DNA from 4 places in the Streptomyces sp. NPDC007872 genome. Region 2 is predicted to be linked to each of the others. Evidence: riboswitches for the same ligand, from Rfam matches in the RefSeq annotation. Region 2 holds a riboswitch; each other region holds the start of a gene.
What was found. A riboswitch is a leader RNA that binds a small molecule or an ion and turns the genes downstream of it on or off. The one in region 2 is predicted to bind cobalamin.

Region 1 (7,478 bases), on a different contig from region 2:
CGCGGTCGCCGGTCAGGGCGGCGAGGCGCTCGGTGAGGGCCTGGCGGCCGCGGCCGAGGTCGAGGAGGACGGCGGCCACGTGCGGGAGGCGGGAGGCGAGTTCGGCGAGGTCGGCGGCGGAGAGGGCGGCGCGGTCGAGCTCGTCGGCGAAGGTCTCGCGCAGGTCGGCCAGGAGCCGGCCGGTGTCCCGCTCGGAGAAGAAGTCGGGGTCGACGCCGAACGACTCGGTGACCCGCAGGAGGACGGGGACCGTGAGGGGGCGGGTGTCGTGCTCCATCTGGTTCAGGTAGCTGGGCGAGATCCTGAGCACCCTGGCCAGGTCCGCCTGGCTCAGCCGGCGCTCCTCGCGCAGGCGTCGCAGCCGGGCCCCCGCGTAGATCTTGCTCACGGCCGTTCTCCCTCGGGTCGTACGTGGGGCACACCCTAGGTCAATCCGCGTCCGCACGGGGCTTCGCAAACTTGGCAGAACCGGGTCGGAAGATTCGCAGAAGTTGGCACGCGGCCATGGTTGATGGCACGGAGTGCCACTGCGAAAGTCGAACCACGGCCCGCCGTGCCCCACCAGGAGGCGGAGTTCGGGGCGCGGCTCATGCCCTGACGTCGTAGGACCCGGTCGTCTCCGCCCGGGGCCCGGCGGGCCGCCCGTCACCTCGCACGGAGCTTCGCGAGCCTTCGCGGGACTTCGCAAAGTTCGACACTCCCCGGGAGAGACCATCATGGCGCAGGCAGGAAACCAGGCGGCCGAAGAGCTGGCGCGGCGGTGGGCCACGGACCCCCGCTGGAAGGGGATCGAGCGCACCTACGGCGCCGAGGACGTCGTCCGCCTCTCGGGCAGCGTCCGCGAGGAGCACACCCTCGCCCGGCGCGGCGCGGAGCGCCTGTGGCGGCAGTTGCACGAGCTCGACTACGTCCACGCGCTCGGCGCGCTGACCGGCGGCCAGGCCGTGCAGCAGGTCCGGGCCGGGCTCCAGGCGATCTACCTGTCCGGCTGGCAGGTCGCCGCCGACGCCAACCAGGCCGGCCACACCTACCCCGACCAGAGCCTCTACCCGGTCAACTCGGTGCCGCAGGTGGTCCGCCGGATCAACAACGCGCTGCTGCGCGCCGACCAGATCGCCACCGCCGAGGGCGGCACCGACACGACCGACTGGCTCGCGCCGATCGTCGCCGACGCCGAGGCCGGGTTCGGCGGTCCGCTGAACGCCTTCGAGCTGACCAAGGCGATGATCGCCGCCGGTGCGGCGGGCATCCACTACGAGGACCAGCTCGCCTCGGAGAAGAAGTGCGGCCACCTCGGCGGCAAGGTGCTCGTGCCCACCTCGCAGCACGTCCGCACCCTCAACGCGGCCCGGCTCGCCGCCGACATCGCCGGCACCCCGACCCTGATCATCGCCCGCACCGACGCCCTCGCCGCCACCCTGCTCACCAGCGACATCGATGAGCGCGACGCCCCCTTCGTCACCGGCGAGCGCACCGCCGAGGGCTTCTACCACGTCCAGAACGGCATGGGCCCCGTCATCGCCCGCGGCCTGGCCTACGCCCCGTACGCCGACCTCATCTGGGTCGAGACCGGCACCCCGGACCTGGCGCAGGCCCGCGAGTTCGCCGAGGCGATCCACGCCGAGCACCCCGACCGGATGCTGGCGTACAACTGCTCGCCGTCCTTCAACTGGAAGGCGGCCCTGGACGACGACCAGATCGCCAAGTTCCAGCGTGAACTGGGTGCCATGGGCTACAAGTTCCAGTTCATCACCCTGGCCGGCTTCCACTCGCTCAACCACGGCATGTTCGACCTGGCCCGCGGCTACGCGGAGCACGGCATGACCGCGTACGTGGACCTCCAGGAGCGCGAGTTCGCCGCGCAGGAGCACGGCTTCACCGCCGTCAAGCACCAGCGCGAGGTCGGCACCGGCTACTTCGACCTGGTCTCCACCGCCGTCAACCCCACCTCCTCCACGACCGCGCTCGCCGGGTCCACGGAGGAGGAGCAGTTCCACTAGGGCCTCCCGCGCCGCGGGGGCGGGTGTCCACGTCACCCGTCCCCGCACCCCTCCCCGCACCACCCCGCTCCTCCGCTCCCCCTCAGGAGACACCGATGACCACCAGCGCCGTCCCGACCCGCCAGGTCCGCGTGCTCGCGGCCCCGGGCGACCGCCACGACGAGATCCTCACCGCCGACGCCCTGGACTTCGTCGGCCGTCTCGCCACCGCCTTCACCGAGCGCCGGCGGTGGCTCCTGAAGGAGCGGCGCCGGCAGGCCATCCGGCTCGCCACCGGCTCGCCGCTCGACTTCCCGCTCACGACCTCCGCCGTGCGCGCCGACCCGGGCTGGCGGATCGCCCCGCCCGCGCCCGGACTGGCCGACCGCCGGGTGGAGATCACCGGCCCGCCGGAGCGGCGGGCGGCCGTCGACGCGCTCAACTCCGGTGCCCGTGTGTGGATGGCGGACTTCGAGGACGCCACCGCGCCCACCTGGGAGAACGTGATCGGGGGGCAGATCGTCCTGCTCGACGCGATCGGACGGCGCCTGGACTTCACCACCGACGAGGGCCGGGAGTACCGGCTCCGCGAGGGCCGGCTCCCCACGATCGTGGTCCAGCCGCGCGGCTGGCACCTCGACGAGGAGCACCTGGAATTCGACGGCGGCCCGGTGCCGGCCGCGCTCGTCGACTTCGGCCTGTACTTCTTCCACTGCGCCCGGCGGCAGATCGACGCCGGGTACGGCCCGTACTTCTACCTCCCCAAGCTGGAGAACCGGTACGAGGCGCGCCTCTGGAACGACGTGTTCCTCCTGGCCCAGGAGCTCCTGGACGTCCCCCGGGGCACCGTCCGCGCCACCGTCCTCGTCGAGACGATCACGGCCGCGTTCGAGATGGAGGAGATCCTGCACGAGCTGCGGGAGCACAGCTCCGGGCTCAACGCGGGCCGCTGGGACTACCTGTTCAGCCTGATCAAGACGTTCGGCCACCGCTCCGACTTCCTGCTGCCCGACCGGGCGAAGGTGACGATGACGGCGCCGTTCATGCGGGCGTACACCGAGCTGCTCGTGCGGACCTGCCACCGGCGCGGCGCCCACGCGATCGGCGCCATGGCCGCCCAGGTCCCCGCCGGGGACCCGGCGGCGCACGAGGCCGTGCTCGCCGCGGTCCGCCTGGACAAGGAGCGGGAGGCGGAGGACGGCTTCGACGGCTCGTGGGTGGCCCACCCGGGTCTGGTGCCGGTCTGCCGCGAGGTCTTCGACGGGGTCCTCGGGGATCGCCCGCACCAGCTCGACCGGACCCGCGAGGACGTGCGGGTGACGCCCGGGGACCTGCTCGCGGTGCGGCGGATCGGCGGCCCGCCGACCGAGGAGGGGGTCCGCGCCAACATCGCCGTGGTGCTGCGCTACTACGACGCCTGGATCCGGGGCCGGGGCGCCGTCGCCCTGGACGGTCTGGTGGAGGACGCCGCGACCGCCGAGATCGCCCGCGTCCAGATCTGGCAGTGGCTCCGGCGCCGGGTCCTGGAGCGCGACACCGTCCTGGAACTGCTCGACCGGGAACTGGCCGCGCTCGGCGCCGAGTTCCCCTGGGCGGCGCTCGACGAGGTGCGGGAGCTCTTCGAGAGCACCGCGCTCGCCGCCGAACTGCCCCTCTTCTTCACCCCGGAGGCGTACTCCCGCCACCTCGTCCGGACCGTCGCGACCGCGGACGTGACGGTGTGAGCGGCGGCGCGGGGGCCGGTACGGGTCCCGGTCCGGGCGGCGGCATCCGGCGCGTCGGGGTCGTGGGCGGCGGGCAGATGGGCGCGGGCATCGCGGAGGTGTGCGCGCGGGCCGGGCTCTCCACCGTGATCTGCGAGGCCGACCGCCCGGCGGCGCGCGCCGCCCGCGAGCGCGTCGCCGTCTCCCTCGAACGGGCCGTCCGGCGCGGCAAGCTGGACCGCCCCTCCGCCGAGGCGGCGCTCGACCGGATCACGGCCACCGCCGAACTGTCCGACCTCGCGGACCGGCAGCTCGTCGTCGAGGCGGTCGTCGAGGACGCCGCCGTCAAGACCCGGGTGTTCACCGCGCTCGACAAGATCGTCACCGACCCGGCGGCGGTCCTCGCCACCAACACCTCCTCCCTGCCCGTCATGCGGCTCGGCATGGCCACCGAGCACGCCGACCGGGTCGTGGGGCTGCACTTCTTCAACCCCGTGCCCGTGCTGCCGCTCGTGGAGATCGTCACGACCCTCCACACCTCGGCGGCGACGACGGCCGCGGTGACGGAGTTCGCCACCGTGACCCTGGGCAAGACCGCCATCGGCTCCCGCGACCGGGCCGGGTTCGTCGTCAACGCCCTGCTCGTCCCGTACCTGTTGTCCGCGATCCGGATGACGGAGTCGGGCTTCGCCACCGCCGCGGACGTCGACCGCGGCATGGAGCTGGGCTGCGCCCACCCGATGGGGCCGCTGCGGCTGGCGGACCTGATCGGGCTCGACACGGTCGCCTCCATCGCGGACTCGCTGTACGAGGAGTTCAAGGAGCCGCTGTACGCCCCGCCGCCGCTGCTCCTGCGGATGGTGGAGGCGGGGCTGCTCGGCCGGAAGACCGGCCGGGGGTTCCACGTGTACGACCGGGCGGAGACGCCCGGACGGCCGGTCTGAGGGGACCGGCGCCCGCCGCCGGGGAAGGGGCCCGGTCGAAGGGCCCCGGGAGAGGACCCGGCGGCGGTACGGCGAGGGGCCGGGGACGGGTGGTGCCGTCCCCGGCCCCGCTGCCGTGCGCCCGCCCCGCGTGCCCCACGCCCCGCTGCCGTGCGCCCGCCGCACGCGCCCGCCCCGTCCGTCCACCCCGAACGTCCGTCCCCCACGCCCCGCGCCTCCCGCCCGCCCGGCCGGTCGTTCACCCGCACGTCCCATCCCCTCGTCCGAATGGCGAGATACCCGCCCCCGCTCCCGGGGCGGACCCCGTAGTCTGGCCGGGCAACTGGTTCGCCCCGTCCGCCAGGCGGGACGCGTCGTAAGAGGGAACCCGGTGGGAATCCGGGACTGCCCCGCAGCGGTGAGTGGGAACGACCGCCGTCATACGCACTGGGCCCGGGAAGGGTCTGGGAAGCGACGGCCAGTAGGAGTCGCGTACAGCGCGACGTGCCCGCGAGTCCGAAGACCTGCCCGTTGCCCGCACGCGGACGATTCCGCGCGCGGACATCCCGGTGACCTCGAGGGCGGGTCGGCGTACACACCGACGGACGACCGCGCCCCGTCGCGCGCACCCGTACCGTCCGGTCCGTCGCCCCTTCGCGTCCTCGTCCCGTCCCCGGGACCTCAGGGATTCATCTCGCGAAGGAGATCTCCGTGACCACGAAGTCCGCAGCCGCGGCAGCACGGGCCACCGTGTACGGCCACCCCCGTCAGGGCCGGGACCGGGAGCTGAAGAAGGCGATCGAGGGCTACTGGAAGGGCCGCGTCACCGCCGGCGCCCTCCGGTCCACCGCCGCCGAACTGCGCCGCACGCACTGGCGGCAGCTCGCCGACGCCGGCGTCCACGAGGTGCCGACCGGCGACTTCTCGTACTACGACCACGTCCTGGACACCACCGTCATGGTGGGCGCGATCCCGGCCCGGCACCGCGAGGCCGTCGCCGCCGACGCGCTGGACGGCTACTTCGCCATGGCGCGCGGCACCCAGGACGTCGCTCCGCTGGAGATGACGAAGTGGTTCGACACCAACTACCACTACCTGGTGCCGGAGCTGGGCCCGGACACGGTCTTCTCGGCCGACTCCTCGAAGCAGGTCGCGGAGCTGAGGGAGGCCCTCGCCCTGGAGCTGACGGCCCGTCCGGTCCTCGTCGGACCCGTCACCTACCTGCTGCTCGCCAAGCCCGCGCCCGGCGCGGCCGCCGGCTTCGACCCGCTGACCCTGCTCGACCGGCTCCTGCCGGTGTACGCGGAGGTCCTCGCCGACCTGCGCGCGGCCGGCGCCGAGTGGGTGCAGCTCGACGAGCCCGCGCTCGTCCAGGACCGGACCCCGGCCGAGCTGAACGCCGCCGCGCGCGCCTACCGCGACCTCGGCGCGCTCACCGACCGGCCCCGGCTCCTCGTCGCCTCGTACTTCGACCGGCTCGGCGACGCCCTGCCCGTCCTGGCCGAGGCGCCCGTCGAGGGCCTCGCGCTCGACTTCACCGGCCCGGCCGCCGCCCACCTGGAGGGGCTCGCCGCCGTCGGCGGACTGCCCGGGAAGCGGCTCGTCGCCGGTGTGGTGGACGGGCGCAACATCTGGGTCAACGACCTGGAGAAGTCGCTGGCCACCCTCGGCACCCTCCTCGGCCTGGCCGACCGGGTCGACGTCTCCGCCTCCTGCTCCCTGCTCCACGTGCCGCTCGACGCGGCGGCCGAGAAGGACGTCGACCCGCAGATCCTGCGCTGGCTCTCCTTCGCGAAGCAGAAGACCGCCGAGATCACGACGCTGGCCAGGGGCCTGTCGCGGGGAACCGACGCGATCGCCGGCGAACTGGCCGCCAACCGCGCCGCCCTCGCCTCCCGCGCCGGCTCCCCCATCACCCGGAACCCGGCCGTGCGGGCCCGCGCCGGGGCCGTCACCGGGGCCGACGCCCGCCGCTCGCAGCCGTACGCCGAGCGGGCCGCCGCCCAGCGCGCCCACCTGGGCCTCCCGCTGCTCCCGACCACCACCATCGGCTCCTTCCCGCAGACCGACGAGCTGCGCGCGGCCCGCGCCGACCTGCGGGCCGGCCGGACCGACACGGCCGGGTACGAGGAGCGGATCAGGAACGAGATCCGGGAGGTGGTCGCGTACCAGGAGAAGACCGGTGTCGACGTCCTGGTGCACGGCGAGCCCGAGCGCAACGACATGGTGCAGTACTTCGCCGAGCAGCTCGACGGCTACCTCGCCACCCGGCACGGCTGGGTCCAGTCGTACGGCACCCGATACGTCCGCCCGCCGATCCTGGCCGGTGACATCTCGCGGCCCGAGCCGATGACGGTGCGCTGGACCTCGTACGCCCAGTCCCTCACGTCCAAGCCCGTCAAGGGGATGCTGACGGGCCCCGTCACCATGCTCGCCTGGTCGTTCGTCCGCGACGACCAGCCGCTGGGCGAGACCGCCCGGCAGGTCGCCCTCGCCCTGCGCGACGAGGTGAACGACCTGGAGGCGGCCGGCACCTCCGTCATCCAGGTGGACGAACCGGCGCTGCGCGAGACGCTGCCGCTGCGGGCCGCCGACCGCCCGGCGTACCTCGACTGGGCGACGGAGGCGTTCCGCCTGGCCACCGGCGGGGTGCGGCCGGACACCCAGATCCACACCCACATGTGCTACGCCGAGTTCGGGGACGTCGTCCAGGCGATCGACGACCTCGACGCCGACGTCATCAGCCTGGAGGCGGCCCGCTCCCACATGCAGGTGGCCCGGGAGCTCGCCGCCCACGGCTATCCGCGCGAGGCCGGCCCCGGCGTCTGGGACATCCACTCGCCCCGGGTGCCGAGCGCCGGGGAGGCGGCCGC
Region 2 (7,478 bases):
GGGAAACAACCGACCATCACCCCCCTGCGGGTGGTGATCGCGCTCTGCCTCGTCGCCCCGTTCGTGGCGATGCTCTGGGTGGGCTCCTACGCGAAGGTCGAACCCCTCTTCGCCGGCATCCCCTTCTTCTACTGGTACCAGATGCTCTGGGTGCTGGTCTCCACCGCGCTCACCATGATCGCGTACAAGCTGTGGCAGCGGGACCAGCGGTCCCGCGAGGGGGGTGACGCGCGATGAAGGACGGCGTGAACGGCGTGGCGCTCGGCGTCTTCGTCTTCTTCTTCGTGGCCGTCACGGTCATGGGCTTCCTGGCCGCGCGCTGGCGCAAGGCCGAGAACGAGCACAGCCTCGACGAGTGGGGCCTGGGCGGCCGGTCCTTCGGCACCTGGGTGACCTGGTTCCTGCTCGGCGGCGACCTCTACACCGCGTACACCTTCGTCGCCGTCCCGGCGGCCATCTACGCGGCGGGCGCGGCCGGCTTCTTCGCCGTGCCGTACACCATCCTCGTCTACCCGCTGATCTTCACCTTCCTGCCGCGCCTGTGGTCGGTCTCGCACAAGCACGGGTACGTGACCACCTCCGACTTCGTCCGGGGCCGCTTCGGCTCCAAGGGCCTGTCGCTCGCGGTGGCGGTCACCGGCATCCTCGCCACCATGCCGTACATCGCGCTCCAGTTGGTCGGCATCCAGGCCGTCCTGGACGTGATGGGCGTCGGCGGCGGCGAGGACACCCACTGGTTCGTCAAGGACCTGCCGCTGCTCATCGCCTTCGGCGTCCTCGCGGCCTACACGTACTCCTCGGGCCTGCGCGCCCCCGCGCTCATCGCCTTCGTCAAGGACACCCTGATCTACATCGTCATCGCGGTGGCGATCATCTACATCCCGATCAAGCTGGGCGGCTTCGACGAGATCTTCGCCAAGGCGGGCGAGGCGTACGCGCAGACCAACCCGGCGACCGGCAAGCCGCGCGGCGCGCTCGTCCCCGGCGAGGCCGGCCAGTGGACGTACGCGACGCTCGCGCTCGGCTCCGCGCTCGCGCTCTTCATGTACCCGCACTCCATCACGGCGACGCTGTCGTCCCGGAGCCGCGAGGTCATCCGCCGCAACACCACGATCCTGCCGCTGTACTCCCTGATGCTGGGCCTGCTCGCGCTGCTGGGCTTCATGGCGATCGCCGCCGGGATTCAGGTGAAGAACGGCCAGCTCGCCATCCCGCAGCTCTTCGAGACCATGTTCCCCGACTGGTTCGCGGGCGTCGCGTTCGCCGCGATCGGCATCGGCGCGCTCGTCCCGGCCGCGATCATGTCCATCGCCGCGGCCAACCTCTTCACGAGGAACATCTACAAGGACTTCATCAAGAAGGACGCCACCCCGGCGCAGGAGACCAAGGTCTCCAAGATCGTCTCGCTCCTGGTCAAGGTCGGCGCGCTCGCCTTCGTCCTCACCATGGACAAGACGGTCGCGATCAACTTCCAGCTCCTCGGCGGCATCTGGATCCTCCAGACCTTCCCGGCCCTGGTCGGCGGCCTGTTCACCCGCTGGTTCCACCGCTGGGCGCTGCTCGCGGGCTGGGCCGTCGGCATGGTCTACGGCACGGTCGCCGCCTACGGCGTCGCCAGCCCGACCCAGAAGCACTTCGGCGGCTCCTCCGCCGAGATCCCCGGCATCGGCGAGATCGGCTACATCGGCCTCACCGCCTTCGTCCTCAACGTCCTGGTCACCGTGGTCCTCACCTTCGTCCTCAAGGCCCTCAAGGCCCCCGAGGGCGTCGACGAGACCTCCCCGTCGGACTACACGGCCGACGCCGGCGACCCCGGCGTGCAGGTCGAGATGGAGAAGGTCACCGCGCCGACGCACTGACGCCACCCGCAGGAAAGGGCCCGGGACCTCCACCAGGAGGCCCCGGGCCCCGTCGCGTCACCGGCAGGCACACTTCCCCCATGGACTTCACGATCAGGGCCGTACGGCCCGAGGAGTACGAGGTGCTCGGCGAGCTGACCGGACGCACCTACCTGGACGACGGACTGCTGGCGCACGGGGCGGAGGACTCCTATCTGGAGCTGCTGCGGGACACGGCGCGCCGGGCCCGCGAGAGCGAGGTCCTCGTCGCGGAGGACACCCGGGACGCGGCGGGCCGGATCGTCGGCGGCGTGACCTTCGCCCGGGGCGGCACCCCGTGGGCCGACATCGCCGTGCCCGGCGAGGCCGAGTTCCGGATGCTCGCGGTCGCGCGGGAGGCCCGCGGCCGGGGCATCGGGGAGGCGCTCGTACGGACCTGTGTCGACCGGGCGCGGGCCCTGCCGGGGTGCGCCCGGATCGTGCTCTCGACGGGCGCCGAGATGGCCGCGGCGCACCGGATCTACGAGCGGATGGGCTTCGTCCGCACTCCGCACCGGGACTGGGAGCCCATCCCCGATCACTCTCTGCGCACCTACTCCCTGGACTTCTGAGCCCAAGTCCCGTCCAGGGGGCGACACAACATGTGGGGGGTGCCACGAGTGGCGCCCCCCACATGTATGCTCGTCCTCGCTGTCGACGCAGGGGAATCCGGCGCGAATCCGGAACTGTCCCGCAACGGTGTACTTCGTGCGGTTTCGTCCGGGGTGAGTCCGAACACCTGCCGACAGCGCGCCCGGTCCTTCCGTTCCGGGTGCCACAGACGTCCGGGCCTCGCGGAGTGGGCCGGTGGACGCGGCGCGTCATGCCTGGACGCCCGCCCGTCCGCCCTCCCCCGCCGAGGCCCCGAGCCGAGCGAGGGAGAGCCCCCACGTGACCATCGCGCCCGCCGATCCGGCTTCGGCCGAGGCTTCCGCGGTCGAGAGCGACGGCCCCGGGACCGTACTGCTGCGGACCCTGACCGACCTCACCGCCGATCTCCCCGACACCGACCCCGGCAGGGTCGCCGCCGCCGCGCTCCGCGGCCGCAGCGCCGCCGCGGACGAGGCGGAGCTGCGCGAGCTGGCCACCGAGGCGGCCGCCGGTCTGATCGCCGAGGACCCGGCGTACTCCCGGCTCGCCGCCCGGCTCCTCACCATCACCATCGCGGACGAGGCCGCCTCCCAGGGCTCGGTGAACTTCTCCTCCTCGGTGGCCGTCGGCCACCGCGAGGGCCTGATCGCCGACCGCACCGCCGAGTTCGTCGCGCTCCACGCCGACCGCCTCGACACCACGATCGACCGCGCCGGCGACGACCGCTTCGGCTACTTCGGCCTGCGCACCCTCTACTCGCGCTACCTGCTGCGCCACCCGATCACCCGCAAGGTGATCGAGACCCCGCAGCACTTCATGCTCCGCGTCGCCTGCGGCCTGGCCGAGGACGACAGCGTCCGCGCGCTCGACGAGGTGGCCGCGCTGTACGGCCTGATGAGCCGCCTGGACTACCTGCCGTCCTCCCCCACGCTCTTCAACTCCGGCACCCGCCACCCGCAGATGTCCTCCTGCTACCTCCTGGACTCCCCCCAGGACGAGCTGGACTCCATCTACGACCGCTACCACCAGGTCGCGCGCCTCTCCAAGCACGCGGGCGGCATCGGCCTCTCGTACTCCCGCATCCGCGCCCGCGGTTCGCTGATCCGCGGCACCAACGGGCACTCCAACGGCATCGTGCCGTTCCTGAAGACCCTCGACGCCTCCGTCGCCGCCGTGAACCAGGGCGGCCGCCGCAAGGGCGCCGCCGCCGTCTACCTGGAGACCTGGCACGCGGACATCGAGGAGTTCCTGGAGCTCCGCGACAACACCGGCGAGGACCAGCGCCGCACGCACAACCTGAACCTGGCGCACTGGATCCCGGACGAGTTCATGCGCCGCGTGAACGCCGACGCCGAGTGGTCGCTGTTCTCCCCCTCGGACGTGCCCGAGCTGGTCGACCTGTGGGGCGAGGAGTTCGACGCCGCCTACCGCAGGGCCGAGGCGGCCGGCCTGGCCCGCAAGACGATGCCGGCCCGCGACCTGTACGGCCGGATGATGCGGACCCTGGCCCAGACCGGCAACGGCTGGATGACCTTCAAGGACGCCTCGAACCGGACGGCCAACCAGACCGCCGAGCCCGGCCACACCGTCCACTCCTCCAACCTCTGCACGGAGATCCTGGAGGTCACCGACGACGGCGAGACCGCGGTCTGCAACCTGGGCTCGGTCAACCTCGGCGCGTTCGTGGTCGGTTCGGACATCGACTGGGAGCGCCTGGACGAGACCGTCCGCACGGCCGTCACCTTCCTCGACCGGGTCGTCGACATCAACTTCTACCCGACCGAGCAGGCGGGCCGCTCCAACTCCCGCTGGCGTCCGGTCGGCCTGGGCGCCATGGGCCTCCAGGACGTCTTCTTCCAGCTCAAGCTGCCCTTCGACTCCCCCGAGGCGCGGGCGCTCTCCACCCGCATCGCCGAGCGGATCATGCTGGCCGCGTACGAGGCCTCCGCCGACCTCGCCGAGCGCAACGGCCCGCTCCCGGCCTGGGAGAAGACCCGCGCCGCCCGCGGCGTGCTGCACCCCGACCACTACGACGTCGAACTGAACTGGCCGGAGCGCTGGACGGCCCTGCGCGAGCGGATCGCCGCCGTCGGCATGCGCAACAGCCTCCTCCTCGCCATCGCGCCGACCGCGACGATCGCCTCGATCGCCGGCGTGTACGAGTGCATCGAGCCGCAGGTCTCCAACCTGTTCAAGCGCGAGACGCTGTCGGGCGAGTTCCTCCAGGTCAACTCGTACCTCGTCGACGAGCTGAAGAAGCTCGGCGTGTGGGACGCGCAGACCCGTGAGGCGCTGCGCGACGCCAACGGCTCGGTGCAGGGCTTCACCTGGGTGCCGGCCGAGGTGCGCGAGCTGTACCGCACGGCCTGGGAGATCCCGCAGCGCGGCCTGATCGACATGGCCGCCGCCCGCACCCCGTTCCTGGACCAGTCGCAGTCGCTGAACCTGTTCCTGGAGACGCCCACCATCGGCAAGCTGTCGTCGATGTACGCGTACGCCTGGAAGCAGGGCCTGAAGACGACGTACTACCTGCGCTCCCGCCCGGCCACCCGGATCGCCCGCGCCGCCCAGGCGTCGACGGCGGCCGCCGCGCCCATCCCCGTCCAGCAGGTCGCCGACCCCGACGCGGTCGCCTGCTCCCTGGAGAACCCCGAGTCCTGCGAGGCCTGCCAGTAATGAGCTCCACCGAACAGAAGAACCTGCTCGACCCGGGCTTCGAACTCACCCTCCGTCCCATGCGCTACCCGGACTTCTACGAGCGCTACCGGGACGCGATCAAGAACACCTGGACCGTCGAGGAGGTCGACCTCCACTCGGACGTCGCCGACCTCGCGAAGCTCACCCCCGGTGAGCAGCACATGATCGGCCGCCTGGTCGCCTTCTTCGCGACCGGCGACTCGATCGTGGCGAACAACCTGGTCCTGACGCTCTACAAGCACATCAACTCCCCCGAGGCGCGGCTCTACCTGAGCCGGCAGCTCTTCGAGGAGGCCGTGCACGTCCAGTTCTACCTGACGCTGCTCGACACCTACCTGCCCGACCCGGACGACCGCGCCGCCGCGTTCGACGCCGTCGAGAACATCCCCTCCATCCGCGAGAAGGCGCAGTTCTGCTTCCGCTGGATGGACTCGGTCGAGAAGATCGACCGCCTGGAGACCCAGGCCGACCGCCGCCGCTTCCTGCTGAACCTGATCTGCTTCGCGGCGTGCATCGAGGGCCTGTTCTTCTACGGCGCCTTCGCCTACGTGTACTGGTTCCGGTCCCGGGGCCTGCTGCACGGCCTGGCGACCGGCACCAACTGGGTCTTCCGCGACGAGACGATGCACATGAACTTCGCCTTCGAGGTCGTGGACACCGTCCGCAAGGAGGAGCCCGAGCTCTTCGACGACGCGCTCCAGCAGCAGGTCACCGACATGCTGAAGGAGGCCGTGGAGGCGGAGCTCCAGTTCGGCCGCGACCTGTGCGGCGACGGCCTGCCGGGCATGAACACCGAGTCGATGCGCGAGTACCTCCAGTGCGTCGCCGACCAGCGCCTCCAGCGCCTCGGCTTCGCCCCGGTGTACGGCTCGGAGAACCCGTTCTCCTTCATGGAGCTCCAGGGCGTCCAGGAACTGACCAACTTCTTCGAGCGCCGCCCGTCCGCCTACCAGGTGGCGGTCGAGGGCTCGGTGGACCTGGACGAGGACTTCTAGGACGTACGGGAAGGGCCCCGCACCGGCATCGGTGCGGGGCCCTTCCGCGTGTGCACGCGCGCGTGGATCAGTCGTTCGGGACCGTCTCGTAGCGCGGGGTGCCCTCCTCCATCTGGCGCAGGGCGTCCTTGCGGTCCCGCTTGGAGAGGCGGTCGATGTAGAGGCGGCCATACAGGTGGTCCGTCTCGTGCTGGAGGCAGCGGGCGAAGTAGCCGGTGCCGCGGACCTTGATCGGGTTGCCCTGCGGGTCCTTGCCGTGGACCTCGGCGTAGTCCGGGCGGGCCAGCTCGGCGTAGGCGGTCGGCACGGAGAGGCAGCCCTCGTTGGACTCGTCCAGGACGCGGCGGTCCGCCGGCAGCTCCTGGAGCACCGGGTTGACCACGACGCCGGTGTGCCGGACGCCCTCGTCGTCCGGGCAGTCGTAGACGAAGACCTTGAGGTCCACGCCGATCTGGTTCGCGGCCAGGCCCACGCCCTCGGCGGCCTTCTGGCTGGCGAACATGTCGTCGATCAGCGCCGCGAGCTCGTCGCCGAACTCGGTGACGTCCTTGCACTCCTTGTGCAGCACGGGGTTGCCGACGACCGTGATCGGGCGGGCCTTGCCGCGTTCACGGTGGGCGAGCTCGCGCGCCTCGCAGTCCTCCGTGTCCACGACGAAGCCGTCGTTGATCTGCGTCTGCTCGTCCGTCTCCTGCTGCGCCATGTCCGGCCGCGCCTTCCTGAAAACCCGATTCCGTCGGAGGACAGCCTACGGGGAAGGGACGGGCCGCTCAGCAGACCTCTTCGAGATCCCGCCACTCGCGGCTGTCCGGGCTGTCCGCGACCCAGCCGTCGAGGAGTCCGCGCACGAGCCCGGCCGGGGCCGCGATGCCGCACTCCCGCTCCGGCACCCACAGCTCGCCGGGCGAGCGGTGGCCGAGCGGCCCGGGGTGCCCCGGCTCGCTGTGGTCGTGCGGGTCGGAGTGCTCGCCCTCGCCCTCGGCGCTCGGCATGGTCGACTCCGAACAGGCGCGGCAGAGCAGCCGCACGGAGGACGACCAGTCCTCGGCGGCGAAGCCCGCCTCGGCGGCCAACTGCTCCAGGGCGTCCCGGTCGGCCTCGGTGGCGGCCTCCAGGAGGACCACCCAGGTGGGGACGGGCGAGGGCGCCCACAGCTCGATCTCGTCGAAGACCGGGTAGGAGGGTCCGGCGGTGGTGGTCCGCTCGCCGTTCGGCACGCCGTCGTGGAGGACGACCTCGCCCCAGCGGCGCCCGGAGGACGGCAGCGGGATGGAGAGCACCTCCATCCGGGCCGGGTCGAGCCGGCGGCCCCACACGA
Region 3 (7,478 bases), on a different contig from region 2:
CGGCGCCCGGCCGCGCCCTCGCCGAGACCGGGCACGCTGAGCACCCTCGTACGGAAGGGCTCGGCGGCCTTGACGGCGGCCCGCTCGCCGGAACCGGAACCGGCCTGCTGCGGGGCGGGTGCCCGCTCCCGCACGGGAGCCTCCTCCGGCGCCGGTACGTCCTCGGGCACCGGTACGTCCTCGGGCGCGGGCCCGTCGCCCTGCGGCGGGACGCCGCCGCCGTCCGGACCGCCCCCGCCGTCACCCGGGCCGCCGCCGTCCGGGCCGCCGTCCCCCGGGCCGTCCGGCTCCGGGTCGGGGTCCGGGTCCTCGCCCTTGAACCGCTCCAGGGTCTCGTCGAGCTTGTCCTCGTCGAGTCCGGGCGCGTCGAAGGGCGAGCGCCGGCGGCGGTGGGGGAGGGCCAGGAGCGCGGCCTGCCGCACGTCCTCGGAGGTCACCTCCGTCCGTCCGGCCCAGGCGGCGAGCGCGGTGGCCGTGCGGGCCATGACGATGTCGGCGCGCATGCCGTCCACCTCGAACGCGGCGCAGGTCGCGGCGATCTGGAGCAGGACGGCGTCCCCGAGGACCACCTGCGGGAGCAGGGCGCGGGCGGCGACGATCCGCTCGCGCAGCGCGCTCTCCTCGCCGGTCCAGCGCGCGGCGAACGCGGCCGGGTCGTCCTCGAAGGCGAGCCGCCGCCGCACGACCTCCACCCGCTGCTCGGGCTCGCGGGAGGCGGCGACCTCCACGGTGAGCCCGAACCGGTCGAGGAGCTGCGGCCGCAGCTCGCCCTCCTCGGGGTTCATGGTCCCGACGAGCAGGAACCGGGCCGCGTGCCGCACGGAGACGCCCTCGCGCTCGACGTAGGAGGAGCCCATGGCGGCGGCGTCGAGGAGGTGGTCGATCAGGTGGTCGCTCAGGAGGTTGACCTCGTCGACGTACAGGATGCCCCGGTGCGCGTCGGCGAGGAGCCCCGGCTCGAAGGCCTTCACGCCCTCCGCGAGGGCCTTCTCGATGTCGAGCGAGCCGACGAGCCGGTCCTCGGAGGCGCCGACGGGCAGTTCGACCATCCGCGCGGGCCGCTCGGCCCCCGGGCCCGCCTCGTGCGGCCCGTCCGGGCAGCCCGGGTCCGGCGCGGCCGGGTCGCAACTGAACCGGCAGCCCGCGACCACCGGCACGGCGGGCAGCAGCTCCGCGAGCGCCCGCACGGCGGTGGACTTGGCGGTGCCCTTCTCGCCCCGGACGAGCACGCCGCCCACGGCGGGGCTGACGGCGTTCAGGAGCAGCGCGAGCCGCAGGTCGTCCATGCCGACGACGGCGGTGAACGGGTACCGGGTGCTCATCGGGTGGTCTCTCCTTCGCATCGCTGATGTTCGAACAATGGCGTACGGCCGTCGGTGGCGGGCCCGTTCACGGCGCCCCCGGCGGTACGAACGGCAGCCCCGCCGGGGCGCCCTCCTCGATCAGCCGCAGCAGCGCGTCCGTGTCCGCGTGCTCCTCGATCAGGTCGCCCAGCCGGTCGAGCTGTTCCTCGCGCAGGGCGCCGAACGACGTGTCCGGGGCCGGGACGAACCGGCGTCCGGCCGCCGCCGCGACCTCCCGCAGGAACGCCCGCCGGAAGCCGTCGCCCTCCAGGGAGCCGTGCCAGTGGGTGCCCCACACGGAGCCGACCCGGCAGCCGTCCAAGAACGGCTCCCCCCCTTGTACGTCCGCGACGCCGTGGTGGATCTCGTACCCCTCGACCCGCTCGCCGAGCGCCTCGCCGACCGGCCGGGCCAGGGTCTTCTCGACCCCGAACCGCACCCGTACGGGAAGCAGTCCGAGCCCGTCGACCACACCGGCCCTGGACTCGACCTCGTCCTCGATCCGCTCGCCCAGGGCCTGGAAGCCGCCGCAGATGCCGAGCACCGGGCGGCCCTCGGCCGCGCGCCGGGCCAGGGCGTCCGCGAGGCCGCGCTCCCGCAGCCAGGCGAGCGCCTTCACCGTGCCGCGCGTCCCCGGTACGACCACCAGGTCCGCGTCGACCAGCTCCTCGGGCCGGTCCACGAACCGGACGACCACGCCCGGTTCGGCCGCCAGCGCGTCCACGTCCGTGAAGTTGGACATCAGGGGGACGGCGCACACGGCGACCCGCAGCACGTCCGCGCCGACCGGCGGCGCCACGACCGACTCCCGGACCGTGCCCCGCAGGGACACCCGCAGGCCGTCCTCCTCGTCGATGCCGAGCCCGTGCGCGTACGGCAGGACGCCGAAGGTCCGGCGCCCGGTCAGGCCGTACAGCATGTCGAGCCCGGGTTCGAGGAGGCTCACGTCGCCCCGGAACTTGTTCACGAGGTATCCGGCGACGAGCGACTGGTCCTCGGGGGACAGCAGCGCCGTCGTGCCGAAGAACTGGGCGAAGACCCCGCCCCGGTCGATGTCCCCGACCACCACCACGGGCAGTCGCGCGGCCCGCGCCACGCCCATGTTCACGATGTCGGTGCGCCGCAGGTTGATCTCGGCCGGGCTGCCGGCGCCCTCGCAGATCACCGCGTCGTACGTGCTCCGCAGCTCCTCCAGGCACGCCATGACCGGCTCGAACAGCTCCTTCTGCCTACCTCCGTGGTAGCCACGGGCACTCAGCTCACCGACCGGCCTGCCCATCAGGACGACCTGGCTGGAGCGGTCGCCGCCCGGCTTGAGCAGCACCGGGTTCATCAGCGCGGTCGGCTCGACCCGGGCGGCCTGCGCCTGCATGGCCTGGGCCCGGCCTATCTCGGCGCCCTCGCGCGTGACGAAGGAGTTGAGGGACATGTTCTGCCCCTTGAACGGCGCCACCTTCAGGCCCTTGCGGACCAGCCAGCGGCAGATCCCGGCCGTCACGACGCTCTTGCCCGCGTCGGACGTGGTCCCGGCGACCAGCAGCCCCCCGCCCCTCATGCGTTCCCCCGCTTTCCGTGCTTCCCGTGCCTCACGGCGTCGGCGATCAGACGGCCGCCCACACAGGCGGCCAGGGTCAGCGCGGTCACCCGGCGCGAGAGCGCCACCGCCCGTTCGACGTCCGCCACCTCGACGTCCCGCCCCTCCCCGTTCAGGACCGGCCGGTGCTCGACGCGCCCGCCGTACGAGAGGGTGCCCCCGAGCCGTACGCCCAACGCGCCCGCGAAGGAGGCCTCGACCGGGCCCGCGTTGGGGCTCGGGTGCTTCGACGCGTCCGCCCGCCAGGCCCGGACGGCCCCGCGCGGGTTCCCGCCGGCGACGGTCGCGAGCGCGGCCGTCAGGCGCGCGCCCGGCCAGCCGGCCAGGTCGTCGAGGCGGGCCGAGGCCCAGCCGAAGCGGCGGTGGCGGGGCGACTTGTGGCCGACCATCGCGTCCAGGGTGTTGACGGCCCGGAAGCCGACGAGCCCCGGCACGCCCGCGACCGCGCCCCAGAACAGGGCGCCGACCACGGCGTCCGAGGTGTTCTCGGCGACCGACTCGACGACCGCGCGGGCCATCGCGGGACCGTCCAGTGACTGCGGGTCGCGCCCGCACAGGTGGGGGAGCCGCTCCCGGGCCACCTCCAGGTCCCCGGCGGCCAGCGCCCCGCCGATCGCGCGGGCCTCCCGGCCCAGGGTCGTCCCGCCGACGACGGCCCACACGGAGGCGGCGGTCAGCGCGACGGCGGCGGCCGGACGGTTCCGCACGGCCCGGGCGGCGAGGGCGCCGAGGGCGACGGTGGAGCCGGCGCAGACGGCGGTGTGCAGGGCGCCCCAGCCGCGGTGGTCGTGGTGGAGGCGCTCCTCGACGGCGGCGGCGGTCCGGCCGAACGCGGCGACGGGATGGCCCCGGCGGGGATCGCCGAGGAGCAGGTCGACGGCGAGGCCCGCGGCCGCGCCGTACGCGAAGACACCGGTGGCTCTGGGGCGGCCGGGCATGGTGCTGTGTCCTCACTCAGGGTCCGCGCCCTGGATCGACGTGACCGGCGGCGAGAGTTCCTGACTCCCGGACCCTCGGATCCGGTCACAGTGGCGGGACCGCGCCGGATTCGCACCGGACTTCCTCTGCTGCCGCCGTAATGGCCTCGGCAGTCCACCACGCCCCGAGAACGGGCGTCAACCCAGCCTTGACCTGCGGCGGCGCACTGTGCGGAGCACCACAGGAAAGCGGCCGGGGGGGGGCGCCCCCCCCCGGGGGGGGGCCCCCCCCCGGGGGGGGGGGGGCGCCCCCCGCCCCCCCCCCCGGGGGGCGGGCCCCCCCCCCCCCCCCCCCCCCCCCCCCCCGGCCGGTGGAGCGGGAACCGTCAGGCGACGATCAGGTAGATGCCGTACGCCACGGCCGCGAGGCACAGGCCGAAGCAGGCGTAGGCGCCGGTGCGGGCCAGGGCGGCGGAGCCGCCGCGCGCGGTGGCCTCCTCCTGCTTGGTGAGGCCGCCGATGCCGAGGGAGAAGAGGCCCACCAGGGCGACGGTCGCCACGAGGCTGACTCCGAAGACGGAGCCGAGGGCTGCCCAGTCGATCTTCATGCGGTGCTTTCCTTAGACCTTCGCGGCCGGGGCCGGGGGAGCGGTCGGGTCGGTGGGGGCCGGGGCGGGGATGGTCGCCTTGAGGTCCTCGTCGGTGACGGCGGCGACGGAGCCGGCCGGCGGCGGGGTGACGGCCGCGATGGCGGTGGTCACCACGCCCGCGGGCTCCTCGGCCTCCACGTCGTCGGCCGTGACGTTGTGGTGGTCGACCGGCTTGCGGCGGGAGAGCGACCAGATGACGGCCGAACCGGCCACGAGCAGGACCGCGACGGCGGCGATGCCCCAGGCGCCCTGCTTGGTGAGGAACTCGGCGCCGGCGCCGACCAGGCCCGCGGCGGGCAGGGTCAGGCCCCAGGCGACGAACATCCGGGTCGCGGTCGACCAGCGGACGACACCGCCCTTGCGGCCGAGGCCGGCGCCCATCACGGCACCCGAGCAGGACTGGGTGGTGGAGAGGGAGAAGCCGAGGTGCGAGGAGGCCAGGATGACCGTCGCGGCGCTGGTCTGGGCGGCGAAGCCCTGCTGCGGCTGGAGGTCGGTGAGGCCCTTGCCCATGGTGCGGATGATGCGCCAGCCGCCGAGGTAGGTGCCGAGCGCGATGGCGACGCCGGCGGAGACGACGACCCACAGGGGCGGGTTCGAGCCGGGGGCGACGACGCCCTGGGTGACCAGGGCCAGGGTGATGATGCCCATCGTCTTCTGGGCGTCGTTGGTGCCGTGGGCGAGGGAGACGAGACCGGCGGAGGCGATCTGGCCGGCCCGGTAGCCCTTGGCCGTGGCCTTCGCCTCGGGGTTCGCCTTGATCTTGTACGTCAGCCTGGTGGCGGCCGTCGCGGCGAGGCCGGCGACGATCGGCGCGGCGACGGCCGGGATGAGGACCTTGGTGACGATCGTGGAGCCGTTCACCGCCGACCAGCCGGCCGACATGACCGCGGCGCCGATGAGGCCGCCGAAGAGCGCGTGGGAAGAGCTGGACGGAAGTCCGAGCAGCCAGGTCAGCAGGTTCCACAGGATGGCGCCGACCAGCGCGGCGAAGATCACCTCTGTGCGGATGCCCTCTTCGTTGATGATCCCGCCGGAGATCGTCTTGGCGACCTCCACGGACAGGAACGCGCCGACGAGGTTGAGCACGGCGGACATGGCCACCGCCGTCTTGGGCTTGAGCGCACCGGTCGAGATGGTCGTGGCCATCGCGTTCGCGGTGTCGTGGAAACCGTTCGTGAAATCGAACACGAGAGCTGTCACGACCACAATGGCGAGCAGCAGCGTGATGTGTTCCATTTACCCAGGCAATCGTTTGACGTCAGTGGCTGGTCGAACGTAAGCAACCTGGGTGAACGGAAGATGAACTGGGGCGGGCGGCGTGGTGTCCCTAACCGGTGCCAGGAGATTCCGCTTGGCCCTCGCGGAGGGGTCCGGGAGGGGGCCGTCCACGATGCGGGCGCCCTGCGACCCCGGGTAATCCGGGCCCCCGCAAGGCCCCGGCGGCCTGCCCCGGTTCCTCCCGTGCCGCCCCGTTCCGCTCCCCGGACCCGGACCACCCGACCGGAGGACCCCGCCGAGGAGACCCACGTCACTCCCCTGAGTGGCGGCCTCCGGTCGCCGGGCCACCCCTCCGGCCACCGGGACCACCCCTCCGGACCCGGGGCGGCCCCTCCTCTCCTCCCGCCCCGGGCCGCGCCCCTCCGGTGGCATCGCGGCCCCGTCCTGCGGACACTGGGGGTGTGCGCCCGGCTACAGCGACGGCAGCGGCCGTCACCACCCTGTTCGGTGTCGGCGCGGCCGCGGTCGCGGCCGGCCGGTACGCCAGCGACCTCGCCCTCAAGGCGTCGTCCGTCCGCCCCCTGCCCGGCGATCCCCGGCTGACCGTGCACGCCACGGGCCCCGACCGGATCACCCTCACCCGCAGCCTCGCCTCGCTGCGCCCCGGCACGTACGGCATGGAGGGCCCCGGCCTGCACGCCGTCCTCGGCCCCGTCCTCACCCGGACCCCGCACACCGCCGACACCGTCGTCCGGCGCCTGGAGCGGGTCGAGCTCGGCGCCCCCGGGCCCGGCGCCCGCGTCCGGCTCACCCCCGCGCTCCACCGGGGCACGCCCACGAGCGCCCTCGGGCTCGACCACGAGGACGTGGAGATCCCCGGCGAACTCGGCCCCCTGCCGGCCTGGCTCGTGCCCGCCCCGCGCACCACCTGGGTGATCGCCCTGCACGGCCTCGGCGCCACCCGCGAACACCCGCTGAACGTCGTCCCCTTCTACCACCGGCACCGGATCCCCGTCCTCGTCCCCGCCTACCGGGGCGACGCGGGCGCTCCCCCCTCCCCGGACGGCCTCGCCCACCTCGGCGACTCCGAGTGGCGCGACGTCGACGCCGCCGTCCGCTACGCCGTCCGCCGCGGCGCGCAGAAGGTCGTCCTGCACGGCTGGGGGCCCGGGGCGTCGATGGCCCTGCGCGCCGCCGCCGACTCGGGGGTGCGCGACCGGATCGCCGGCCTCGTCCTCGACTCCCCGGTCCTGGACTGGGAGGTCACCCTCCGCCACCTCGCGTCCGCCCGGCACGTCCCCGGCTTCCTGATGCCGCTCGCCGTCCGCGCCGCCCGGGGCAGGACGGGCCCGCACGGCGACCTCCTCCAGTTCGCCTCGGTCCCCGGCGCCCTGCGCTCCCCGGTCCTCCTCTTCCACGGCCCCGAGGACGCGATCGCCCCCTGGGAGCCCTCCGTCGAACTCGCCGCCCGCCGCCCCGACCTGATCAGCCTGAAGACCGTCCGGGACGCCCCGCACGCGGCGATGTGGAACCCCGACCCGGTCCGCTACGAGGAGTCCCTGCGCCGCTTCCTCGTTCCGCTGCTCTGAGACCTCCCGCGCGCCCGCCGCGGCGGCCTTCCCCACCGGCGCCGGGGGAGCCCCGCCCGAAGCCTCCGCAGCACCTCCGTACGGTCTTCGCGGGACCTCCGCCGGGCCTCCGCGGGGCCCGTTCCGACGGCGCGGCCGGTTCCGATTGGGCTTTCGGGCCGTCA
Region 4 (7,457 bases), on a different contig from region 2:
CCTTGGAGGCGAAGTGGAAATACAGCGCCCCCTTGGTCACCCCGGCGCGCACCAGGATCTCCCCGATGGTCGTCCGCTCGTAGCCGCGCTCGGCGAAGACCGCGGCAGCCGACTCCAGGATGAGCCGCCGGGTCCGGATTGCACGCGCTTGCTGCGCCAAGGCGCCTCCCGCTGTCTCGCTGTCTGTGCTCACTCTGTGACGTGAAGCATTGAAAAGAAAACCGCGTTCTACGTACCCTACGCCGGACGGATTTGCCGTTCGGGGTGTGCAGGGACTGCGAGGGGAAGCCATGGAACAGCACCACCGCGGGGGAACGACACCCGTCCCGGGGGAGTTCGTCCATCGGGCCGACCCCGCCGACATCATTCCCACGGCCTGGACACAGGTGCGGGAGAACCGTTACTCCGTCTCCGCTCGCTGGCCTGCTTCGCATCCCTTCTTCTCCCCGGTGGCAGGTGACCGGCACGACCCCGTGTTGGTGGCCGAGACGATACGTCAGGCCACCATGCTCGTCCTTCACGCCGAACTCGGGGTACCCGTGGAGGATCAGTTCGTCATGTGGGAGCTGAACTACACCGCCGATCCCGCCGAACTCGCCCTCGACGGACCCTCGTCGGAGATCGTCGCCGAGATCTCCTTCCCCGAGCTGGAGCTGCGCGCGGGCAGGGTGCGCGGCCTGCGCACCAGCGTCGTCATGACCCGCGACGGCCGGCGGGTCGCCACCGGCGACAGCACGGCGCGCTGCACCCCGGGCCCGGCGTACCGCCGGATGCGGGGCGAGCGGATGGCGGCCCTCGGCCGCCCGGTCCCCCTGATACCCGGGGTGGACCCGCGCCTGGTCGGCCGCGAGGACCCCAAGGACGTCGTCCTGGGCCCCGGCGACCGCCCCGACCGGTGGCAACTGCGGATCAACACCGCCCACCCCACGCTCTTCCGCCGCCCGAACGACCACGTCCCCGGGATGCTCCTCCTCGAAGCGGCCCGGCAGGCGGCGATGCTGGCGACCGGCGACACCGCCTACCTCCCCGCCGCCATGGAGCTCTCCTTCTCCCGTTACGTGGAACTCGACAGCCCCTGCTGGATCGAGGCCGAGGTCCTGACCGCCGCCGGTCCGGCGACCGCCGTCCGGATCACCGGCCACCAGGACGGCACGCCCGTCTTCCTCTGCACGCTCACCTCCCCGTCCCGGGAGCCGGCGGTGGCCGGACTCGGCCCCGCCGCCCGGTCGGCGGGCTGACCCGGAACGCACGATGGGCCTCCGCATCCTGATCACCGGCGCGTCCGGATTCATCGGCGGCCGGGTGACGGCCGCCGCCATGACGACGGCGGAGGCCGGGCACGTACGCCTGCTCGCCCGCCGCCCGCTCGACGTCCCGGCCACCGGGCCGCAGGGGACTCCGGCGGTCGAGACCGTCCGGGGCGACCTCCGGGACCCCGACTCCCTGCGCCGGGCCTGCGAGGGCGTCGACGTGCTGATCCACTGCGCCTCCGCGATCGGCGGCGACGAGGAGACGGCCCGCGCCGTCAACGACGAGGGCACCCGGGCCCTGGTCGACGCCGCCGTACGCGCCGGGGTGGGCCGGATCGTCGCCCTGGGCACGGCCTCGGTCCACGGCCGCGGCCCCTTCCGCGGCGCCGCCCCCGGCACCCTGCCGATCGCCCCCGCCTCGGCGACCAGCCGCACCCGCGCGGCGGGCGAGCGGCACGTCACGGAGGCGGGCGGGACCGTCCTGCGCCCCCACCTCGTATACGGGGCCGGGGACCGGCAGATGGTGCCGGGCCTCGTCAAGCTCCTCGGCGCCCTGCCCGGTCCGCTCGACGGCGGGGCCTCGCGCCACTCCCTGATCGACGCGGACAGCCTGGCGGGCGTCCTGCTCGGCGCGGCGCTCTCGCCCCGGACCCAGGCCGGCCCGTACCACGTCGACCACCCCGAACCGGTGCCGGTCGCGGACCTCCTCGCGGCGGGCGAGGAGCTGCTCGCCCACCGGGCCGGACCGCGCCGGGGCCCGGCGGTGGACATCGCCGAGGCGCGCGCCCTCCTCGCGGCCCACCCCTTCGCCCTCCACCACCTCGACATGCTCGCCACCGACCACTGGTTCGCCGACGACCGCACCTGGCGGGACCTTGGCCGCGACCCGGGTCCGGCCTTCACCGAGGGGTTCGCCCGTCACGCGGAGTGGTACCGGAGCTTCCTCGGCCCCTCCTGAACGGAACCTCCCGTCCCTCCCGAACAGAAGCCGTCCGCGCCCGAGACCCCCTCGCACGCCCCTCCTCCGGGCGGTTCCCGGTGGATAAGGTGGGCCACGATGACACGTTTCCGCGAGAGCGTCCGCTCCCTGCTGCGCGAGCAGGTGCTCGACGCCGCCTACCGCCTCGTCGCCGCCGAGGGCTGGAGCGGGCTGCGCATGACCTCCGTCGCGCGGGCCGCGGGCATCAGCCGCCAGACCCTCTACAACGAGTTCGGCTCGAAGGAGGCCATCGGCAACGCCCTGGTCCAGCGCGAGCTGGAGGGCTTCCTGATCGGCATCGAGCGCGAACTCGACGCCCACCGGGGCGCGTTGGAGGAGGCCGCGACGGCCGGCGTCGGCTACACGCTCCAGCAGACCGTGGACAACCCCCTCATCAAGAGCGTCCTGGTCGCGGCCCGGGGCGGCGAGGACGACCTCCTCGCCTACCTCACCACCCGCACGGAGCCGGTCTTCGGCACGGCGATGGCGATGCTCCACGCGTACGCGGTCGAGGCCTGGCCCGACGTGGACGAGGAGTCGCGCGGCCTCGCCGTCGAGACGGTCGTGCGGCTCACCGTCAGCCACATCGTCCAGCCGGTGGCCTCCCCGGCGGAGACGGCGACGCGCATCGCCAGGATCACGGCGAGGATCGCGTACCCGGGCGGCGCCTGAGGCGCACCCCGCCCGGGCCCGGAGGCCGTACCCCGTTCCGGATCGGACGCCGTACCCCGTCCCGGCCCGGACGTGCGACGAGGCCCGGTGCCGAACACGGGGGATCTTCGGCACCGGACCTCTGTTGAAGATTCTACGAGATCCTCCGGGGTGCTCGCGCACGGCCGCCGGCCGACGGGCGAAGGGCGGGCGGACGGGGTACACCTCCCCTGAGACGCGGACCCGGCCGCACCCGGCCGGGACGACTCCCGCCCGCGTCGCCGACGCCGAGGAGGAGGCCGCCGTGGAAAGCAGGAGCAAGGGTTTCGTGCAGTCCTTCAACCGTCTCGGGGGATACGGGTTCGTCGTCCCCGTCGGCTCCGAGGACCAGGTCTGGTTCAGCGCGGAGGACATCGAGGACGAGAGCCGGACCGTCTCGGAGGGGCAGCAGGTCTCCTTCGTCCTGGTCCTCGGGGACGGCCGCTTCGAGGCCAAGGAGCTGCGCGTCTGACGCCCCCCGCGCCCCGGGGCACGCCCCCGGGCCGGTGGTACTGTGCCGGGGCCAGTCGCACCTTTGTACGCACCCGAACGGGTGCGTGCACGGGTCAGGGAATCCGGTGCGAGACCGGAACTGACGCGCAGCGGTGAGGGCGACGGGCGGAGCATCGGCCACTGGGCGGCGACGACGGCCCGGGAAGGCGCCCCGTCCGGCTGACCCCGAGTCCGAAGACCTGCTGGCGGCCCCGGCGGCACGCCCGCCCGGGGAGCACCGTACGACAGGCTCCGCGTATGAGCCGTGGCCGCAGAAGGAAGTCCCGTGCCGCTCGCACACCCCGTCCGCTCCGCCGTGCTGTTCCTCACCGGCGCCCTGCTCCTGACCGCGACCGGCTGCGGCACGGGCACGACCCCCGCCCCCGGCCGGCCCGCGGACGGCGCCGGGGAGGCGAAGACCGGATACCCCGTCACCCTCGACGACAACTGCGGACGGCCCGTCCGCGTCGAGCGCGCGCCGGAGCGGGCCGTCGCCCTCGACCAGGGCGCGGCGGAGATCATGCTCTCCCTCGGCCTCGCCGACCGCATGGTGGGCACCGGCACCTGGACGGACCCCGTGCTCAAGGGCCTGGAGGAGGAGAACGCCGGGGTCCCGCGCCTCGCCGACCGCTACCCCTCCTTCGAGAAGGTCCTCGACACCGAACCCGACTTCGCCGCCGCCTCCTTCACGTACACCCTAGGCAAGGGCGGGGTGGCGCCCCGCGAACGGTTCGAGCAGCTCGGCGTCCCCACCTACCTCTCGCCCACCGACTGCGTCGGCAAGGACAACAGCGGCGACGGCGACGGCGTCCGCGTCCGGCCGCTCACCATGGAGACGGTCTACGGCGAGATCCGCGACCTGGCCCGGATCTTCGGGGTCCGGGAGCGCGGCGAGAAGCTCGTCGGGGAGCTCAAGGGCCGCGTGGCGAAGGCGACTTCGGGCGGCGGCTTCGAGAACGCCACGGTCCTCTACTGGTTCGCCAACTCCGAGGCGCCCTACATGGCGGGCTGCTGCGGCGCCCCCGGCATCGTCTCCCGCGAACTGGGCGCGAAGAACGTCTTCGACGACACCAAGGAGGAGTGGCCCCAGATCAACTGGGAGACCGTCGCCGACCGCGACCCCGACGTCCTCGTCATCGGCGACCTCACCCGCCGCTCGCAGTCGGCCGAGAGCGCCGCCAAGAAGATCGAGTTCCTGGAGTCCGACCCCGTCACCCGCAGCATGACGGCCGTGAAGAACAAGCGGTACGTCCTCCTCAGCGGCCAGGCGCTCAACCCCACGATCCGCACGGTCGAGGCCGTCGAGAAGGTGGCGGCCGCCCTCCGCTCCCACGGTCTCGCCAAGTGACCCCCGTCCCTCCGGCGACCGCCCCGGTACGGAAGGGAGCGACGGCCCTGCTGGGGACGGCGGCCGGGCTCGCGCTCCTGGCCGCCTCGGTGGCCGCGGCCATCACCATCGGCCCGGCCCGCATCGGCGTGGCCGACGTGTGGTCGACGGTCGCCGCCCACCTCGGCGGGGGTGCCCCGGCGCTCTCCCCGATCCGGGACGGGATCGTGTGGGACCTGCGGCTTCCCCGCACGCTCCTCGCCGCCGTCTGCGGCGCCGGCCTCGCCCTGTGCGGCGCGGTGATGCAGTCGCTGCTGCGCAACCCGCTGGCCGACCCCTTCGTCCTCGGGGTCTCCTCCGGTGCCTCGACCGGCGCGGTCGCGGTCGTCGTCCTCGGGATCGGCGGGGGAGCCCTCTCCGTCACCGGCGGCGCCTTCCTCGGGGCGGTCTGCTCCTTCGCGCTCGTGCTGCTGCTCAGCCACACCCTCGGCGGCTCGACGGACCGCGTGGTCCTCTCCGGGGTCGCCGCCATGCAGCTCTTCTCCGCCCTCACCTCCTTCGTCGTGATGACGGCCGCCGACGCGGAGACCACCCGGGGCGTCCTCTTCTGGCTGCTCGGCTCGCTCGCCGGGGCCGGCTGGACCGACGTGTGGGTGTGCCTGGGGGTCCTCGCGGCGGCCCTGGTGATCTGCGTCGGCCACGCGCGGACCCTGGACGCGTTCGCCTTCGGGGAGGAGGCCGCCGCCTCGCTCGGCGTCGCCGTCGTCCGGACCCGGCTCGTCCTCCTGTGCGTCACCGCGCTCCTGACGGCCGCCCTGGTCTCCGCCGCCGGGGCCGTCGGCTTCGTCGGGCTCGTCCTGCCGCACGCCGCCCGCGCCCTCGCGGGCCCCGGACACGCCCGGCTCCTGCCGGTCACCGCCCTGGCCGGAGCGGTCTTCCTGGTCTGGGCCGACACCCTCGCCCGTACCGTCCTCGACCCCCAGGAGGTCCCGGTGGGCGTGGTCACCTCGCTGGTCGGCGTACCGGCCTTCGTCCTCGTCCTCTACCGCACGCGAAGCGCACGAAGCACGTGAGGCGCACGAAGCACGTGAGGCACACGAAGCACGTGAGGCACACGAAGCACGAGGAGCACGCGATGATCCCGACGCCCCCCGGGACGGAAGGCCTGCGCGCCGACCGGGTCTCGCGCACCGCCGGCGGCACCCTCGTCCTCGACGGCGTCGGCATCGCCCCGGTCCCCGGCACCGTCACCGGCCTCCTCGGCCCCAACGGCTCCGGCAAGTCCACGCTCCTGCGCCTGCTCGCCGGCGTCCTCGCCCCCGACTCCGGGGTCGTCACCCTCGACGGCGAGCCGCTGTCCGGACTCGGCCGCAGGACCGTCGCCCGGCGCCTCGCCACGGTCGAGCAGCAGTCCGACACCCAGACCGACCTGACCGTCGTCGACGTCGTGCGCCTCGGCCGCGTCCCGCACCGCAGGGCCTGGACCCCGCCCTCGGCGGCGGACGAGGCCGCCGTCCGCTCCGCCCTCGCCCGCACCGGGCTCGCCGACCGCGCCCGCCAGCCCTGGCGGACCCTCTCCGGCGGCGAGCGCCAGCGCGTCCAGATCGCCCGCGCCCTCGCCCAGGAGCCGCGCGAGCTCCTCCTCGACGAACCCACCAACCACCTGGACGTCCAGCACCAGCTCGACCTCCTGGAGCTCGTCGCCGGACTGCGCCTCACCGCCGTCGTCGCTCTGCACGACCTGAACCTCGCGGCGATGTACTGCGAGCGGCTCGTGGTCCTCTCCGGCGGCCGCGTGGTGGCCGGCGGCACGCCGGACGAGGTGCTCACCGAGGAGCTGATCGCGGACGTCTACCGGGTCAGGAGCGTCGTGACCCGGCCGGACCCCGGCGGCCGCCCCCACGTCCGCTTCCTGGGGACCGCCGGGCCCCCTCACTCCCCTTCGCCGGGCTCCGGCGTCAGCGCGTCCATGAAGGAGCTGACCGAGAACACCGCGCGGCCGGGACCGGCCGGACCGTAGCCGGGCGGGGCGGTGAGGTCGTTCTCCCGGAGCGTCTCCGTGTACGCCTCCAGGAGCCGCAGGTGGTATTCGAGCGGGGCGCCGTCCGGGTTCTCGCGGCCCAGCGGCGTCGTCGGCTCCGGGCACCAGGTGGTGAACCGGGGCGTGATCCCGCGCGACATGAAGAACCGCAGGCCCTCCCGGGTGGAGGCGATGGCCTCGTCCACGGTCAGGAAGCCCGAGGGGCGCGCCATCTCGACCCCGGCGACGAAGTTCGGGATGACGTTGCGCGGCCCGAAGACCTCCGCCGAGTCCAGGATCCGGCGGTGCCACTCGTCCCGGCCGATGTAGCGCTCCTTGCCGGGGCAGTACAGCTCGAACAGGCGCCGGTCCCACACCTCGTAGTTCGGGTGGTAGATCCGGATGCCGTAGTCGTGGAAGCGCCGCACGTCCTCCTTGGGCAGGGCCTGCGCGACGACCTTGCCGATCCAGCGGCCGGGGAAGCGCTCCTCGATGGCCTGCGCGTACTGCCCGTAGAAGTCGGCCTCGTCCTTCCCGCCGACCTTCGAGGTGACGGCCCCGCCCGTCAGGGTGTAGGCGGTCGACGCGCGGGCCGTGTCGTGCCGGTCGATGATCTCCAGGGCCTCCAGGACCTCGTCCACCGGCTTCACCCCGGTGTACGGGCGGCCCGCCGCCTTGTGCTGGCGCCAGTTGTGGTTG

Region 1: another riboswitch for cobalamin. It lies ahead of metE (5-methyltetrahydropteroyltriglutamate--homocysteine S-methyltransferase); the one in region 2 lies ahead of ACFYNX_RS03035 (ribonucleoside-diphosphate reductase subunit alpha).
Region 3: another riboswitch for cobalamin. It lies ahead of ACFYNX_RS10240 (cobalamin biosynthesis protein); the one in region 2 lies ahead of ACFYNX_RS03035 (ribonucleoside-diphosphate reductase subunit alpha).
Region 4: another riboswitch for cobalamin. It lies ahead of ACFYNX_RS25950 (ABC transporter substrate-binding protein); the one in region 2 lies ahead of ACFYNX_RS03035 (ribonucleoside-diphosphate reductase subunit alpha).

Annotation. Positions count from the first base shown of each region.
Region 1 covers NZ_JBIAEA010000007.1:431,351-438,828, forward strand. Annotated here, with positions in the region: gene ACFYNX_RS25900 (short-chain fatty acyl-CoA regulator family protein) at 1-388, opposite strand, end outside; gene aceA (isocitrate lyase) at 717-2,000, shown strand; gene aceB (malate synthase A) at 2,096-3,703, shown strand; gene ACFYNX_RS25915 (3-hydroxybutyryl-CoA dehydrogenase) at 3,700-4,626, shown strand; cobalamin riboswitch at 4,933-5,152, shown strand; gene metE (5-methyltetrahydropteroyltriglutamate--homocysteine S-methyltransferase) at 5,317-7,478, shown strand, end outside.
Region 2 covers NZ_JBIAEA010000001.1:752,810-760,287, reverse strand. Annotated here, with positions in the region: gene ACFYNX_RS03050 (DUF3311 domain-containing protein) at 1-237, shown strand, start outside; gene mctP (monocarboxylate uptake permease MctP) at 234-1,859, shown strand; gene ACFYNX_RS03040 (GNAT family N-acetyltransferase) at 1,940-2,449, shown strand; cobalamin riboswitch at 2,499-2,639, shown strand; gene ACFYNX_RS03035 (ribonucleoside-diphosphate reductase subunit alpha) at 2,769-5,144, shown strand; gene ACFYNX_RS03030 (ribonucleotide-diphosphate reductase subunit beta) at 5,144-6,160, shown strand; gene def (peptide deformylase) at 6,228-6,863, opposite strand; gene ACFYNX_RS03020 (hypothetical protein) at 6,931-7,478, opposite strand, start outside.
Region 3 covers NZ_JBIAEA010000002.1:1,138,575-1,146,052, forward strand. Annotated here, with positions in the region: gene ACFYNX_RS10230 (putative cobaltochelatase) at 1-1,322, opposite strand, end outside; gene ACFYNX_RS10235 (cobyric acid synthase) at 1,390-2,898, opposite strand; gene ACFYNX_RS10240 (cobalamin biosynthesis protein) at 2,895-3,875, opposite strand; cobalamin riboswitch at 3,910-4,041, opposite strand; gene ACFYNX_RS10245 (hypothetical protein) at 4,241-4,462, opposite strand; gene ACFYNX_RS10250 (inorganic phosphate transporter) at 4,475-5,743, opposite strand; gene ACFYNX_RS10255 (alpha/beta hydrolase) at 6,187-7,314, shown strand.
Region 4 covers NZ_JBIAEA010000007.1:440,392-447,848, reverse strand. Annotated here, with positions in the region: gene ACFYNX_RS25975 (ScbR family autoregulator-binding transcription factor) at 1-160, opposite strand, end outside; gene ACFYNX_RS25970 (ScbA/BarX family gamma-butyrolactone biosynthesis protein) at 291-1,238, shown strand; gene ACFYNX_RS25965 (NAD-dependent epimerase/dehydratase family protein) at 1,252-2,208, shown strand; gene ACFYNX_RS25960 (TetR family transcriptional regulator) at 2,308-2,901, shown strand; gene ACFYNX_RS25955 (cold shock domain-containing protein) at 3,185-3,391, shown strand; cobalamin riboswitch at 3,488-3,613, shown strand; gene ACFYNX_RS25950 (ABC transporter substrate-binding protein) at 3,698-4,759, shown strand; gene ACFYNX_RS25945 (FecCD family ABC transporter permease) at 4,756-5,811, shown strand; gene ACFYNX_RS25940 (ABC transporter ATP-binding protein) at 5,874-6,758, shown strand; gene ACFYNX_RS25935 (radical SAM protein) at 6,671-7,457, opposite strand, start outside.